2 regions of the Rothia nasimurium genome follow, and region 1 is predicted to be linked to the other one. Evidence: riboswitches for the same ligand, from Rfam matches in the RefSeq annotation. Region 1 holds a riboswitch; the other holds the start of a gene.
What was found. A riboswitch is a leader RNA that binds a small molecule or an ion and turns the genes downstream of it on or off. The one in region 1 is predicted to bind S-adenosylmethionine.

Region 1 (8,248 bases):
GTTCTTCTTGGTCTGCAGAATCTCCAGGGCTTCGGGGGCATAGGAGGGGGCGATGATGACCTCGGTGAAGATACCCTTGACGGTTTCTGCCATGGCTGCGGTAACTTCGCGGTTGGCTGCGATGACACCGCCGTAGGCGGAGAGGGGATCGCAAGCGTGGGCCTTGGCGTGGGCATCTGCAATGGGATCGGCTGCATCTGCGGCGCCGACGGCGATGCCGCAGGGGTTATTGTGTTTGATGATGGCAACGGCAGGTTCGTCGAAGTCGTAGGCGGCGCGTAGGGCAGCGTCGCCGTCAACGTAATTGTTGTAGCTCATAGCCTTGCCGCCGAGCAGTTCTGCCTGGGCGATACCGGGGGTTGCGGCGGGATCAACGTAGAGGGCACCGGCCTGGTGGGGGTTTTCACCGTAGCGCAGGGACTCAGAGCGTTCGAAGGCGAGACCTGCGAAGGGGGGCCAGTAGTTGGCATCCTCGTCCTGCTCGAGCTGGGCAGCGGTCCAGGTGGCGACGGCGGTGTCGTAGGCGGCGGTGTGGGCAAAAGCGGCGGACGCCAGGCGGCGGCGCTCTGCCAGGTTGAAGCCACCTGCCTTGGCAGCTTCAACGACCTGGCCGTACTTGGCGGGATCAACGACGATAGCTACAGCGTCGTGGTTTTTAGCTGCCGCGCGAACCATAGAGGGGCCGCCAATGTCGATTTTTTCGATGATGGCGTCCTGGTCAGCACCGGAGGCTACGGTCTCAACGAAGGGGTAGAGGTTGACGACGACCAGGTCGAAGGCCTCGATATCCATGTCTTTAAGGGTGTCGATGTGGTCCTGCTTGCGGCGGTCTGCCAGGATGCCGGCGTGGACGCGGGGGTGCAGGGTTTTGACGCGGCCTTCGAGGCATTCGGGGAAGCCGGTGATGTCGGAGACTTCGGTGACGGGCACGCCGGCTGCGGCGATGGTGGAGGCGGTTGAACCGGTGGAGACGATAGCGACGCCGGCTTCGTGCAGGCCCTTTGCTAGGTCTTCGAGGCCGGTCTTGTCGTAGACAGAGATGAGGGCACGCTTGAGCGGTACGCGGTCGAGCTCAATGAGACTCACAGATTAACTCCGTTTCTTTTGCTGCCGGGTTGGGCCGGGTCAGCAGGTGGTTACGTGGGTGTGAGTCGTTTTGGTAAGGAGCCCCGACCCTAGGCCCAGCCCCGTGGTGCGGGGCTAAACTTGTGGGTTAGGCTGGTTCGCCGTTGAGGTCTTGAGCTAGGCGGGCGATGGTTTCTACCAGGAGCACTCGCTCTTTGACCTTGATACGCTCGTGCAGGGTTTCTTCGGTGTCGTCATCGAGGACGTCGACGGCGGCTTGGGCCAGGATGGGGCCGGTGTCGACGCCGGAGTCGACCAGGTGCACGGTGAGCCCGGTGACTTTGACCCCGTGGGCAAGGGCGTCGCGCACGCCGTGGGCTCCTGGGAAGGACGGCAGCAGGGCGGGGTGGGTGTTGATGATGCGGTTTTTGAAGCGGTCAACGAGCTGGGCGTCGACGATGCGCATGAAGCCGGCGAAGATGATGTAGTCGGCGCCGTAGCTGGCAATTTTTTCTTCCAGGGCGCGGTTCCAGGCTTCGCGGGTGTCGTAGCTGGAAGGTTCTACGAGGAAGGTCTCGATTCCGGCTGCTTCTGCTCGTTCGATTCCCAGGCAGGGCTTGTCGGCACCCACGGCCAGGACCGTGGCGTTCAGGTCGCCGGCTGCTACGGAGTCAAGGATGGACTGTAAATTTGTGCCCGATCCGGACACCATCACCACAATGCGCATACAGAAAAGTTTATCGCATGCGAGCGCCAACACACTGCCGCGTTTTCATGCTGAGACGCCAGCAGTTTGTGCTGTGTGAGGCGGGTGGCAGAGCGCGGTAAGGTGGTAGGTATGTCTGACACCGTGCGTCCTTCTGCCCAGCTGCCCTCTGACCGTGTGCTTGAGAATATCAAGGTGTGGTCCCGCCTGTCGTTTTTGGCGATGGTTGCTACGGTGGCTAGCACCTCCTACCCGGGCTGGTTTGCCGCGGTAACAGCGGCTCTGGCAGTGCTGACCTGCACTCTTGCCACGGTGACCCTGGTGAAAATGGTGGGAGCTAAGTTCCCCGCCTTTTCGGTGGTGCTCATGGTCATGGTGATGCTCTGGTCGCTCTTTTTGGGCTTCGCCGCGCTGGTTCAGCTGATTTTTGTGGACGCCACCATCGCCTACGCGGAGTGCCTGCAGCAGGCTGTGACCCTGAGCCGCCAGCAGCAGTGCACCTCGCAAATGAGCGACGGCCTGCTGCAGCAGCTTATGGGGCAGTAGGCTGTGAGTAGTTACCTTATACAAAGGTGGCCCAGACTCGCGCTCGCTGCCGACCCTCTCGCCCGGTTCGCTAGCGCTCACAAGGCGATTCACGCCAGCCCCGAGCCAGCAGCGTCGCTGCGAGTCTGGGCCACCTCTTACTGAGTCTCAGGTTCCTTACCCGTGCCGTCTGCCAGCTCTTCAAGGCGTTTTTGGCGGCGGGCACGCAGGGACTTAGGACGCTTGACCACGGCCCGGAAGGGCACAGCAAGTTCTGCGGGGACAGCATCAGCTGATTCGGGCTCTGCAAGAGCAGACTCTTCGGCTTCAGTAGCGGTTACAGTTTCAGGTTCTTCTGCCCTAGGTGCGATATCTTCAGCTTCATTCTCAGGCGCTACTTCGTCAGTTTCAGTAGCAGCTTCATCGCTATCGGCGGGCTCATCGCTATCGGCGGGCTCATCGCTCTGGGCAGGCTGGATCTGCTCGCGGTCGGCCAGAATACGGGCTAGCGCCAGCGTAGCGGCGCCCTTCTCGCTGGAGGCCGCAACCGACCCACCCTCAGCGGGAGTCTTTTCCCCGGCGTCCTGAGAATCCGCCTCTTCCTGCTCTTGGCTGGCCTGCTCGGTATCGGGCCCGGCAGCGTCCGGCTGGTCAGCCCCTGCCTTTTCTGCCTTGCGCTGGGCGCGGGCCGCTGCCTTCTGGGCTTTGGCCTCGGCGCGGGCGGCACGCTTCTGTTCGCGGGTGGGCTTAGCCTGGGCAAAGCGCTCCAGTTCACCGGAGGTGTCGCGCACCAGAAGGTGGGCCAGGCCCAGCCCCAGCATGGTGCCAACAGCCAGCAGCACGGCAGAGAAAGCCCCAAAGATGAGGGGGTGCGGGCCGATAGCAGTGAAGCGACCCAGCCCCAACGACCCGTTAGCAGCCCAGCCCAGCAGGGTGGTCAGCAGGAAGGTCGGCAGCAGAGTCAGGAGAGCAAGCCCCAGAGTCGAGAGGGGCCAGGACAGCCAGCGGAAGCGAATCTTGAGGGAAAGCCACTCGTCAAAGTGGTTTTCCCCTTCGCGGAAGAACCACCAGCCACCCAGGGCACCGGCGACCAGGGGAACAGCTAGGGCCAGGTATCCCCAGGGTTCGGACGCGTGCGGCAGCGCCCCCAGCACCGGCAGGGAGGGCATGACCCCCACGTTGGTGCCGGTCAGATCAACGGAGGTTCCGGTGCCCAGGGCAAAGCCTGCGCCGGAGCTCCACGCCATGGAGTAGACCACCAGGTTCACGAGCAGACCCAGCTGCAGCAGGGTTAGGGCTAGGCCGCCGACGGCACCAGCGTGCAGGGTCTGATAAAGGGAGACGACGTCGTCCCAGTGCCAGAAAAGGGTGACGGCAAGTAGTAGGGCACCACCGGCGACAAAGGCCAGCACGCTCACCAGGGATGCCCTCAGCAGGGCCCAGACATAGGAGCCTGCCCAGCGGGAATACTGGCTGAACTTCTTGACCCAGTCGGCCGCGTTCACACCGATCATGGCGGCCAGTGAGCGCGATTCGGCATACCCACCCAGGAGGATACCCAGGGCCGCTACCCAGAGGGGTACCAGGGCCGCGAGAGCGGGTGAGGTGGAGAAGAAGTCGTTAGTGGACAGCAGGCTCACCCCGGCGCCCACTACGGCGTAGGCGAGAAGACCACCGGCCAGGGGCTGCCAGAACTGGCCCTCGTAGCTGGCGCGGGCCAGGCGGCGGCCGGAGCGGTAGCAGAGGGCTAGGGGGATCAGAGTGAGGCCCAGGGGTACCAGGCTCATGGTTCCGGTCACCGCTGAGAAGACCCCCTGCTCGGGGATATTCATGTTCAGGGGCACGCCGTGAACCAGTAGCCACAGGTGCCCGGCCACAGAGACAGCACCGGCTAGGGTACCGCTGCTGTTGAAGCCGTTGGTGTACCAGACCGCCACCAGGAGCAGGACGACAGTGAGGTAGGAGGCCAGCGCCACGAGGGCAAGTTCAACTGAGCCCTGCAGCCACAGGGGCATAGGGAGGGAACGTTTGGGGTGAGCGGTGGTATTCATCGTCTTTCATCATGTCATGTTTCTCTGTTGTGTGCCTGATGGCGCCGGTAAACAGGGTAAGAGTGCGGTGAAGATAACCGGCCCAGCTCGCCCCGGCGGTAGAGTGGGAGCCATGAGCAGTGAAACTTCATATGTGATGATTACCGGCGCCTCAGCAGGTATCGGCGCCGAGTTCGCCCACCAGTATGCAGCAGCCGGGTACAACCTGATACTCACCGCCCGGCGGTCCGATGCTCTAGAAGACTTAGCAGGCCAGCTGCGCGACAGGTTCGCGGTGGACATTGAGGTAATCCCTGCCGACTTGCTGGTGGAGCAGGACGTCACCCGCCTAGTTGAGCGCCTACAGCAGGTTGAGTGCCCCGTTGAGATACTGGTCAACAATGCGGGTTTCGGGCTCGGCAAGAGCTTTGATGCAGCACCTGTAGAACGCCACCTTGACCAGGTCGACGTGCTGGCCAGGGTTCCGCTCCAGCTCATGCACACGGCGATTGTTGCCATGCTGCCGCGCGGCCGGGGCCGCATTATTAACGTTGCCTCAGTGGCAGCCTTTACCCCCGGCGGCACCTACTCGGCAGTTAAACGTTTCCTCGTGGTGGCCTCAGAATCGGCCCATCTACAGTATTCGCATCGGGGTATCCATGTGACGGCCCTATGCCCGGGCCTAACCCGCTCGGAGTTCCACGACGCCATGGGCCAGGGCGAGCCCAGCCTACCGAACTTTTTGTGGCTGAGCCCCCAACGGGTTGTTGCCGAAGGTATCGCTGCGGTGACGGCAGGGAAGCCGATCTGTGTGCCGTCCTTACCCTACAAGCTGGCGGTTACAGCCTCACGGGCACTACCCCGCCGGCTGGTGGCAGCTGCGATAGCGCGGACGCGAGACTACTAGATAAGGTTCCGCAGGCTCACAGCGAAGCTGCTGGCTCGGCGGCTGGCGTGAATCGCTCGTGAGCGTCAGCGAACCAGCGAGAGGGTCGGCAGCGAGCGTGAGCCTGTGGAACCTATGTTACGGGCTCTAGTCTTCCCAGGGATCCACCGCCGGGACGCCCCAGGACTTATAAATCTCGGCCTTGCTCGAAATAATCTCAAGCTGGTGGACGGTCGCGGTGGCAGCCATCAGGCCCTCAAGGGCTGCTGTGGCGAGGGGGGCGGGGCGCTGCCCACCCACCAGGTGGAGGTGCTTCTCGGCGTGGCGTCCGGCCCACTCCAGTGATACCTTCGCGTCGACTTCTAGTACGTGAGAGTCGAAGCGGTCCATGAGCTCAGCGAGCCAGCGTTCGGTTTCTGGGTAGGGGTAAAGCCCCTTGAGTTCACCGAGGCTGAGCACCGAGATGTACATGGTGCGGTAGGAGCGGCGGCGCAGGCAGTTCACTACCTGCGGGTGCGGGTTGGCCTTGCGGATCTCGGCAAGGACATCGGAATCGAGAAGCAGACCTACCTGGCTCATGCAGCTTTCAGAACACCGTACTCAGTTGCAGGGATACCGCTGGGGTTGGGGGCCAGCAGGAAGTTGAGGAATTCGCTGCGCTCGTTGGAGATGCGGGTGTAGTCCTGGATGCTCATTGCGGTGTAGCCGCCGCGGGCGGGTACAGAGGCAGCAGAGATGTTCTTCTGAACGGTGATGTGAGGACGGTGGGCGTGAGGTCGAGCGTTTGACATGCCGTCGTTGCGCGTAAAGTGCGCATTCCTTTCGAAACTTGCTCTTGCCTGCACCAAACAGCGCCGAAATGCGCGATGCAGACCGCTTCGTCATCCGAGCCACCCGTGAACATGGGGTTGGCGTTCAACCAAAGTCGGAGCTTGACAGTTGAATCTCTTGAAGCTGGTAAAAGCATAACTCGCTGTTGGCGCTTCTGTAAACACCGGTCTCAGAAATTTTTCTTACTGTGACGAACCTGCCCGTGGGCGCTGTGGGTAAGGCGGTGCGATACGCTAGAAGACTAGGTATTTGCTCTGTTGTGAAGGTGTGCCTGTGTCTACTTCTTTCCCTGAAATCCCGGTGACAGCCCCCGCCATTATTCGGCAGGTGGGCTCTGGTGCCTACACGCGGGGGCAGCGGTATATGCGGGAGGGTAATGTCATTCGTTACACCTATGACGAGCAGGCGCGGGTGCTGGAGGGGCAGGTGGCTGGCTCTGGTTCTGCTCCCTACACCGCGCGGGTGGCTTTCCCTGCGGAGGTCACCGCGGGCTCCTATGCTTTTTCGGCGACCTGTTCCTGCCCGGTGGCCCATAACTGCAAGCATGCGGTGGCGCTGATGCTGACCGCAATCGACCGTACGGCCAAGGCTAAGCGGGCTATGACGGCGTCCTCAAGTACCTGGAAGACCACAGCGAGCGCCGACGAGAAGGTGCAGGAGATCCTGGAGATGGCCGATACGGTGGGCCTGCAGCGGGCTGCAGATCTGCTGAGGGAACACCGGGGCGAGCAGGCGAGTGCCGGTACCGAGGAGCAGGCGGACGCCGGTGCTCGGGCTGGGCAGTCCCTACCGGCTTGGCGGCGGTCCCTGGCCCATTCTCTTGCTGCCCGCCCCAGCTACGATAGCCGCAATCACCGGGTGGCCGGTGCCCTTGATTTGCGCCTGGTGGTGCCCGGTAAGTACGGGTGGACCAAGAACATCGGGGCGCCCCGCGTATCGCTTGAAGCCCGGCCCCTGATGATGGGTGCCCGCGGCAAGTGGATTAAGGGCGGTTTGAGCTGGGAGAAGTTTTCGGGTTCTGCCGCCGGGTCGGCGGGAACCGGCCTGCTCCCCGAGCACGCGGCCTGGTTCAATGAGTTTTACGCGGTGATTCGGGGCTCCCAGTCCATCTATTCCTCCCACCGCGACTGGGCTTCTATCTCGAATGTGGATTCTTCCCTGCTCTGGCAGATGCTGGAATCTGCTAGCGAGGTGGGCCTGTCTATCCTCTTAGACGGCAAAGAAACCGGCCTGACTATCGCGAGCGCTCCCCAGGTTGAACTGGCCCTTGAACCGGTACCCGAGCGGGGGTCGTCCGCCGATGCCCTGCGCCTGACTCCCCTGCTCCGTTGGGGGGCCTACATCCTGCCCGCTAGTTTTACCCACAAGCTGGGCAATAACCGGCAGGGCTTTATCGCCCTGGGCGGGGCGGCCCAGGAGACCTATGTGAAGGCTGCGGCCGCTGCCCGCTGGGAGTCCACCCTGCCCTCGGCTCTGGCCCAGGCTGAGGACGTAGCGCCCACGGACCGCCCCTCCTGGCTCACCGCCGACTCCGAGCTGGTGCTCATTCCCCTAGCTGAGCCGCTGGATGCGGTTGCCGAATCCCTGATATCCGGTGAGCCGGTCACCGTTCCGGCTACCGATGTCCCCGCCTTCTTCGCCGACTACTACCCTGCCCTCACCCGGGCACTGCCCATCTCAACGAGCAGCGAAGATCTTGAGCTGCCTGCCGTCCGTATGCCCACCCTGGTGCTGAGCATTGCCTTTGACGAGCCGGGCCCGCCCTTCACCGCCCACACCGCCTGGCATTGGGAGTACCCGGTCAATCCCACCGGCGACGACAGCGACTTTCTCAGGCTCGATGCCCTGGGCTACCCCGGCGAAGACCGGGCCGATGTGCGCGATACCGCCCACGAGTACCGGGTGCTCAAAGAGGTCAAAAAGATTCGCCCCGGCGTGCCCTTCACCCGCCACTACACCGAGAACTGGGGCACCCGCACCCTGCTCGAAACCTATGTGCCCGACTACGAGCAGATTGAGGGTGTGCGGGTCGATATCAAGGGCCCAAAACCTGAGTTCCGTGAGCTTGACGAAGCCCCCGAAATCATCGTCACTGTGGACGACACCCGCCGCCGCGACTGGTTCGGGCTGGGTGTCGCTATCAAGGTCGGGGACTGGCATGTGGCCTTCTCAGAGGTCGTTGCTGCCCTGGCCAAGGGCCAAACC
Region 2 (8,248 bases), on a different contig from region 1:
TCGGCCAGGGTGGGCAGGAAGCGTACAAAGTTCAGGGCCAGGGCTAGAGTGTGTTCGGCAACGGTCTTTGAGTGCAGGCCGCTGCCGGAGGCGATGACGGCCTCGGGGCGGAAGCCCGCGGCGCGGGCCTGGTCGGGGCCTGCCAGCAGCGCCTGGACCAGCTCTACCTGCTGAAGGTGGGCGGCGGCGTCCTTAAGCTGGTCATTGGTGTTCCCCCATGCCACCAGTACGTCGGCGTCGTGGTGTTCGGGGGCGATATTGACGGTGGGGTCGTAGCTGACCAGCTCGTCGCTGGCTTCAGCGCCCAGGGCGCTCTGGTCAAGGGTGATTGATGTGGGCAGAAGAATCTTCATGGTGTACTCCTTTGTTCCAAGTGTTAGGCGCGGGGGCACCCACTAGCCACTTTACCCCCGCAGGGCACTGCTGTTTCTACCCGTGACGCAGCATGACGGACGGGCCGCGGCTAGTCCTCGCGCAGCAGGTGGCGGAAGGTCTGCACGGCCTCGCGGATTATCTCATCACGTTCAGTGCTCTCGGGCACACCGCGAGTGTAGTCCATATAGCGGAGCAGGGCCGAAGTGATACAAAGGGCTGCACGCAGGCGGGGTTCTGAGGCCCCTTCTCCGGCTTCACTTTCAGGCAGGTAGGGCCAGGGGCCGCGGCGTCCGCTCGCGCTGAACTCCACCCAGTTGACGGTGCGCAGCAGGTCAGCCAGGGTCTTTTCACACTCGATATGGTGGGTTTTCAGGCGGTAGCGCAGCTCCGGGTATTCCTGCACCAGGGGGCGCACCTGCGGGTAGGTGGGGCTGTCGACCGATGCGACCATGATGTCGAGCATCAGGTGGGCGACGCGCTCAAAAATATAGAGGTCCTGGCGGGCAGCATCGCGCTGCAGAATGTCATCGGTAATGACGGGGGCGCGCAGGCCGAGCACAGCGTCCTCTTTACTGGCGAAATAGTTGAAGAGGGTGCGGGGGCTGACCCCGGCAGCTTCAGCGATTTCGTCGGTAGTGGTGGCTTTGAGGCCCTTCTCAAGCACAAGCTTGAGTGCGGCCTCGTGAATCGCGGTGTGGGTTCGCTCCCGGCGCTGCTGGCGCACGGACTTCTCGGGTTTCTTCACACCACCAGTCTATTGCAGAAGTGCAGGTCGCGGGGCCTAGTGGAAGTTCCCCTACAAGGTAGAAGAAGGCCACCCCCTAAATCATCTGTTTATGTGAGAAGACCCGTTCGCCCGGGGCAAGACCCCGCTAGACTGAAAAATGTGAACTTCAGCCTGCCTTTTCTCAACATCCCTAACCTGCCGGACTGGCTCTCGGTAACCCTGGTCGTTATCGATATCTTGATCCGCATCACCGTCATTTTCTGGCTGCCCTACAACCGCAAACCCGTGGTTGCGCTGGGCTGGCTGATGGCGATTTTCTTTATTCCCTTCGTGGGCCTGTTTGCTTTCTTAATTTTTGGTTCAAACCTGGTGCCCCGGCACCGCCGCAGCCGCCAGCGCAGCATGAACCAGATTATTAAAGACTCCATCGAGGGGGACGACGCCGTGCTGGGCGACCCGGAGCTCTCTGAGCCTGCGCGGGTGGCAGCTAACCTCAACTACAAGCTCGGCGCTCTGCCCCTGATTGGCGGCAACGACTTCGAGCTGCGCCACGACAACAACGCAGCCCTGCAGGAAATCGCCAAAAAGATCGACCAGGCTAAGAAGTACGTTCACTTCGAGTTCTACATCACCGCCCTCGATAGCACCACCGAGCCCCTCTGGGACGCCCTGGTGCGCGCCCACCAGCGCGGGGTGGCTGTGCATGTGCTGATTGACCATATCGGCTCCCGCAAATACCCCCGCTGGCGGGAACTTCAGCGCAAGCTCAACGATGCCGGTGTACCCTGGCGACTGATGCTCCCCCTCAAACCCTGGAAGGGCCAGTGGCAGCGCCCTGACCTGCGCAACCACCGCAAGATCGTAGTGATTGACGGGGAAATAGCCTTCTCAGGTTCTCAGAACGCCATCGACCACACCTACAATCTCAAGGGCAACATCAAGAAGGGCCTGGAGTGGAAGGACCTCTCCTTCTTCTGCACCGGCCCCGTAGTACACGAGCTCAACGCGGTCTTTGTCTCCGACTGGTACGCCGAGACCAAGGAGCTTCTGCTCGATGAAATCGACGCCGACATCGAAGCCCATGACGAGGCAGGGCAGGAGGGCCAGCGTCCGCTCGCCCAAATCGTGCCTTCTGGCCCCGGTTTCGAAACCGAAAACAACCTGCGCCTGATCAACCACCTGATTTACAACGCAGAAGAACGCATCATCATCTGCTCCCCCTACTTCGTGCCCGAAGAGACCCTGCTGCAGGCTCTGACCAACATGGCACTCTCGGGTATCGACGTGACCCTGATCGTCTGCGAGAAGGGCGACCAGTTCCTGCCGATTATGGGGCAGCGCTCCTACTACGAGCAGCTGCTCCGCTCGGGTGTGAACATTCAGCAGTACCCCGGCCCCACCGTTCTGCACTCCAAGTTCATGATTGTGGACGACGAAATCACCTTCATCGGCTCCTCCAACATGGACCCCCGCTCCTTCGCCCTCAACTTTGAGGTCTCCACTTTTATCGTGGGCAAGGCTATGGTGCAGGAACTCGAAGGCGTAGCCCGGGACTACATCTCCCGCTGCAAGCGCCTGCGCTACGACGAGTGGGTCAACCGCCCCAACCACCAGAAGGTTGCCGAGAACCTCTGCCGCCTGTGGAGCGCCCTGCTCTAACCGTCGGCACGGCATAAAGAAGATAAGGACGCCGCCCCGCACTCCCCTGCCCGTTGGCAGGAAGGTGCGGGGCGGCGTCCTTGCCTTAATATTTATCTACTAAAAATGTAGTACGGGTTACATTTATCCAGAAGCTAGGTATACTTATTAAACGCACAAATGAACGAGTAAGGAGAGATGCCCATGACACCCTACTACTCGAAAACCACTCTGGCTTCTGCTTTTTTGATAGGTTCAATGGCCTTTGCGGGTTGCGGAGCCGCGCAGGAGGCCTCTGACTCAACGTCGTCTTCTGTGGAATCAGTAGGGGCTGCCATTAACCTCACTGAAGAACAGAAGCGCCAGCTGGAACCTGCTATCAAGAACTACTTCATGAAGGCAAGAGAAGCTGGCTCTTTGCATAATATGCCAGATGATATTCAAGCCATCATCGACAAAGCTGAGGGCGGCGAAGACGCTGAAAATCTCAAAGACCTCGGTAAAGCTATCGATACGTTGAGCGCCGATGATCGCCAGAAGTTACTAGAGTACAGTCGCGGAATTGACCCTACCTATGACCTCTTCGAACGATCTGGTCTGACTGAGGGAGAAGATGTTGCTCTCAGTCTTATGAATACTTTTGTTGGGTCAATGTTCTCTGGCCTGGACACTGCAATCATTGAATCCATCACGGTTGACCTCAATAAAGTTGAATTTGGTGAACGGACCGCAACGACCAGCACAGATTCTTTTCTAACTGAAACAGAGGCATCCACAAGCACGTCGGTTCCTGAAAGCGTCACGGCTGCTGCTGAAGGTGCTCTCGTAGCGTTGTTTGACGGTACTAGCTTCACCTATGAGGAGGGAGCTTGGAAAATCGATGCGGATAGCTTCCTTGATACCTTTAACCGTTCCATCGACGATGCGAATAAGTAGATAAAGATATCTTGCCGAGCTTCGAACTTCTCAGAAAAGAATAGCCAGAATGCCCCCATGTAAGGACGCCGCCCTGCACTCCCCTGCCCGTTGGCAGGAAGGTGCGGGGCAGCGTCCTTACAGCCCTAAGACCTAGTGGCCTGCGTCCTCAGCCTTCTCAGCGTTCTCAATCGCCAGCTTGAGGAAGTCACGGGCCGGGGTGTCGGCAGCGGAGGGCTTACCCGCGTAGGCACCGCGGTACTTGGCAGCCGGGTGACGCTCGTCCACGTACTTGTTACCCTCACCGAAGAGGCTCTCGCGCAGGGTGGAACCCTCATAGGCGGTGCGGTAGCGGCCGCGCTTCTGCAGCTCGGGAACAACGAACTCAACGAAGTCCTCAAAGGAGCCAGGGGAAACGTGGTAAGCCAGGTTGATGCCGTCCAGGCCGCCCTCGTCAATCCACTTCTCCAGCTCATCGGCAACAGTCTGGGGGGAACCCACCAAAACCGCACCCATGCCGCCGGTGGCGCAGTGCTCGGCGATGTCCTTGCGGGTCCACTCCTTCTCCTTATCCTGCAGGGTGAAGGGGGTCAGGAAGGACTGAATCGACTCGGTCTCAACGTACTTGAGGGCCTCGTCCTCATCGAACTGGTCCAGGTCAAGACCGCTCCAGCCGCCGATGATGCCCTGGGACGCCTCAACGTTCTGGTACTTGAGGTACTCAGCGTACTTGGCCTGAGCCTTCTCGTCGGTCTCGTCCACAACAACTGAGAGCATGGCCAGGATCTTGACGTCATCGCGCTTGCGACCGGCCTTTTCAGCCTCAGAACGGATACGCTCGGTCAGTACCTTGGTCAGGTGGGGGCGCAGGGCGGTGATGAAGATAGCCTCGGCGTGCTGGCCCGAGAAAGCCTGGCCGCGAGACGAAGCACCGGCCTGGAAAATCACGGGGGTGCGCTGGGGTGAAGGCTCAGTCAGGGCGATACCGGGAACCTGGAAGTACTTGCCCTTATGCAGGATGGGGTGCACCTTAGAAGGGTCAGCAAAGATGCCGTTTTCACGGTCGCGGGGCACAGAGCCGTCCTCCCACGAACCTTCCCACAGCTTGTAGCAGACGTCGAGGAACTCTTCGGCAATCTCGTACCGCTCATCGTGCTCAATCTGACCGGGCAGACCCTGGTTCTCAGCAGCAGACTGAAGGTAGGAGGTCACCACATTGAAGCCCACGCGACCACCGGTCAGGTGATCCAGGGTGGAGTAAGAGCGGGCCAGAGTGTAGGGCTGGTTGTAGGTCACAGCGGCGGTCACGCCAAAGCCCAGGTGCTCGGTGACAGCGGCCATAGCAGAAATCTGCAGGAAGGGGTCACCCACAGGAACCTGGGCGCCATCCTTCAGCACGGGAGCTACTGAATCCTTGTAGACATCGTAGACACCCACCACGTCAGCGATAAAGACAGCATCGAACAGACCCTTCTCGCAGACCTTAGCCAGGTCGGTCCAGTACTTAATAGTGTTGTACTCATCCGCCCGGTTACGGGGGTGACGCCACAGGCCAAAGCTCTGGTGGCTGGTGGTAGTCATATCGAAGGCGTTGACGACGATGCGCTTCTTCTCGGTCATGAACCGGGCCCTTTCACAGGTGGTGCTTGGCCCTCCGCGCCCGTGCTGCCACCGGCGTCCTTACCCAAAGTAAAAGGCACCGAGCCTTCGCGAAGGTGGCGCCTGGGTGCGCCGTACTTGCATTACTGCCTGATCCTCATCTGGGGCACCCCGCTACGGGAGAGGGTTGCCGCCCAACTAGCCAGAGCTTGACGTTGGGACTCTTGATCTTGAGATTTAGTGTAGCCCGCCCAGCACGCCCAGGTGCAAGCATCTGAGGCTACGTTTCACATTGTGGCGCGTGTTGAGCTCTGTTACGGACGCCGGCGAGTTTCGGTCAGTTTTACCCACAGCGTCACACTCGTAACCGGCCGAAATACCGCGTCATACTCTTGCCCGGTTCCAACAAACGCCCCTAGCGTTGAAAGCGTTAACCATCCAGAGCGACCGAGAGACTTGGCTCAACGACGTCGCAGCAACCTCTCTACACCAGGGGTCGGTGCTAACGCCAAGAGACGATGGAGAAAGCATGAGCGCACCCACGCTAGAACGCACCCCCACCACCCTCACCGCCTGCGAAATCGACTTCAATGCCGTTGGCAAGACCTTTATCGGCGAGCGCGGGGAGACCCGCACCGTCCTTGAAAACGTGTCGTTTACCGCCTACCCCGGTGAGATTATTTCGATTATTGGTTCCTCGGGCTGCGGCAAGTCGACCCTCTTACGGGCTGCTGCAGGCCTGGGGACAGCGACCGCCGGTACCGTCACGATTGACGGCAGCCCGGTACGGGGTCTCGATTCCCGTGTGGCTATTGGTTTCCAGGAGCCGCGTCTGCTGCCCTGGCGCACCGTTGAGAAGAACGTGGCGCTGGGTCTGCCCAAGGGTACCCCCAAGGACGTTGCCCGCGAGCAGGTTGCCCGCCTTCTGGACGTCGTGGGGCTGGCAGACTACGCCCAGCACCGCCCCCGTGAGATTTCCGGTGGCATGGCTCAGCGCGCCTCCCTGGCCCGGGCGCTGGCGCGGAACCCCGGCGTCCTTCTGCTCGATGAGCCCTTCGGCGCCCTTGATGCCCTCACCCGCATCAACATGCAGGATCTGCTGCTCGATATTCATGCCCACGACCCGGCCACCGTCCTGCTGGTCACCCACGATGTGGAAGAAGCCCTCTACCTCTCAGACCGGGTGATTGTGCTGGGTAAGCCGGACCCCGCCGCACCCGCGACGATTGCCCGCATCGTTGAGGTGCCCGATCACCGCCCGCGCGACCGCGGCAACCCGGCGCTATCGTCCCTGCGTAAAGAACTTTTGGCCGAACTCGGCGTTGAAGAACACTAGGAACACACATGTCACTCATTTCTCGTCTCACCACCACTTCTGCCCTGCTCGCAACCGGCACCCTACTACTGACCGGGTGCCTGGCAGGGGAAAACGCTTCTACCGCCGATACTTCTGCCGCTGCGGGCGATACCACCGTCACCATCGACTACGCCACCTATAACCCGCTCTCCCTGATTATCAAGGAAAAGGGCTGGCTTGAGACCGCCCTACAAGAGCAGGGTAAGGACGTCGAGTGGGTACAGTCAGCCGGTTCAAACAAGGCTAATGAGGCCCTGCGCTCCGGTGCGATTGACGTGGGTTCCACCGCGGGCTCAGCTGCCCTGCTGGCTCGCTCCAACGGCTCCCCCATTCAGGTGATTGACCTCTACTCCCAGCCCGAGTGGTCAGCTCTGGTGACCCGCACCGATACCGGTATCTCATCGGTGAAAGACCTGGCCGGTAAAAAGGTAGCCGTCACCAAGGGCACCGACCCCTACTTCTTCCTGCTCCAAGCTCTTGAAGAAGCAGGTGTGTCACCCGATGAGGTCACCATCGAGCAGCTGCAGCACGCCGACGGCCGCACCGCCCTCAACCAGGGCACCGTAGACGCCTGGAGCGGCCTTGACCCCATCATGGCCAGCGCCGAAATTGAGGACGGCAACACCCTCTTCTACCGCAACGTCGACTTCAACACCTACGGCTTCTTGAACGCCACCGAGGACTTCATCGAGAGCGACCCCGAAGCCGCCCAGACCATCGTTGACGTCTACGAATACGCCCGCGACTGGGCACTCGCCAACGAAGAAGAGGCCGTGCAGATCCTGGCGGATGGCTCCGGAATTGAGCTTGAAACCGCCCAGGTCGTCTGGGACCGCACCTACCTCGATATCGATAACGTACCCGGCGACAAGCAGCTCGCCGTGCTGGAGAAGGTCGGCCCCTACCTGGTTGAATCCGGCGACGTTGCCTCACAAGACGAAGTAGACACTGCCCTGGGCAGCATCGTCAACGAAACCTTTGCCCAGAAGGCAGACCCCGCCCGCATCTCAACCCTGGTGGCTGAGTAGTCATGTCAGTTACCTCTGATCTCACCACCCAACCGGCAACCCGCCGCCGTCTGGCGCGCACCGAAACACCGGCGTCCGCGAAGGTACCCCGCCGCCCCCTGCTCACCCGCCGCTGGGCACCCTGGCTCGGCGCCCTGCTTCCCCTGGTTCTGCTGGCGCTCTGGCAGTACCTGAGCACCGCCGGAGTCTTTAGCGCGGTGCAGCTCCCTGCCCCTTCGAAGGTGGTTGCCGCTGCCCTTGATTTAGCAGGACGCGGACAGCTCGGCCTGCACGTTGCTATCTCAACCCAGCGCGTGGTTCTGGGCTTCAGCATCGGGGCTATCCTCGGGCTGGCGCTCGGAGCCTGGGTAGGGCTCTCCCGCTGGGCCCAGGTGCTCGCTGCCCCCACCATCGGCGCCCTGCGCGCTGTGCCGTCGCTGGCCTGGGTGCCGCTGCTGCTGCTCTGGATCGGCATTGGTGAAAACTCCAAGGTCACCCTCATCGCTATCGGCGCCTTCTTCCCCGTCTACACCACCGTCTCGGCGGCCCTAGCCCACGTGGACCCCAAGCTGGTTGAGGCGGCCCGCACCTTCGGCGTCCGCGGCATCAACCTCTTTACCACCGTGCAGC

Region 2: another riboswitch for S-adenosylmethionine. It lies ahead of ACFP6B_RS00495 (ABC transporter ATP-binding protein); the one in region 1 lies ahead of ACFP6B_RS01645 (nuclease PIN).

Annotation. Positions count from the first base shown of each region.
Region 1 is NZ_JBHSTW010000003.1:69,697-77,944, reverse strand. It holds gene purH (bifunctional phosphoribosylaminoimidazolecarboxamide formyltransferase/IMP cyclohydrolase) at 1-1,086, opposite strand, end outside; gene purN (phosphoribosylglycinamide formyltransferase) at 1,214-1,792, opposite strand; gene ACFP6B_RS01665 (hypothetical protein) at 1,904-2,317, shown strand; gene ACFP6B_RS01660 (cell division protein PerM) at 2,455-4,347, opposite strand; gene ACFP6B_RS01655 (SDR family NAD(P)-dependent oxidoreductase) at 4,460-5,233, shown strand; gene ACFP6B_RS01650 (PIN domain-containing protein) at 5,360-5,791, opposite strand; gene ACFP6B_RS01645 (nuclease PIN) at 5,788-6,003, opposite strand; SAM riboswitch class IV at 6,039-6,166, opposite strand; gene ACFP6B_RS01640 (DEAD/DEAH box helicase) at 6,317-8,248, shown strand, end outside.
Region 2 is NZ_JBHSTW010000001.1:105,163-113,410, forward strand. It holds gene ACFP6B_RS00470 (NAD(P)-dependent oxidoreductase) at 1-353, opposite strand, end outside; gene ACFP6B_RS00475 (TetR/AcrR family transcriptional regulator) at 464-1,120, opposite strand; gene cls (cardiolipin synthase) at 1,262-2,761, shown strand; gene ACFP6B_RS00485 (hypothetical protein) at 2,945-3,676, shown strand; gene ACFP6B_RS00490 (LLM class flavin-dependent oxidoreductase) at 3,809-5,275, opposite strand; SAM riboswitch class IV at 5,384-5,484, opposite strand; SAM riboswitch class I at 5,686-5,779, shown strand; gene ACFP6B_RS00495 (ABC transporter ATP-binding protein) at 5,784-6,590, shown strand; gene ACFP6B_RS00500 (aliphatic sulfonate ABC transporter substrate-binding protein) at 6,599-7,639, shown strand; gene ACFP6B_RS00505 (ABC transporter permease) at 7,642-8,248, shown strand, end outside.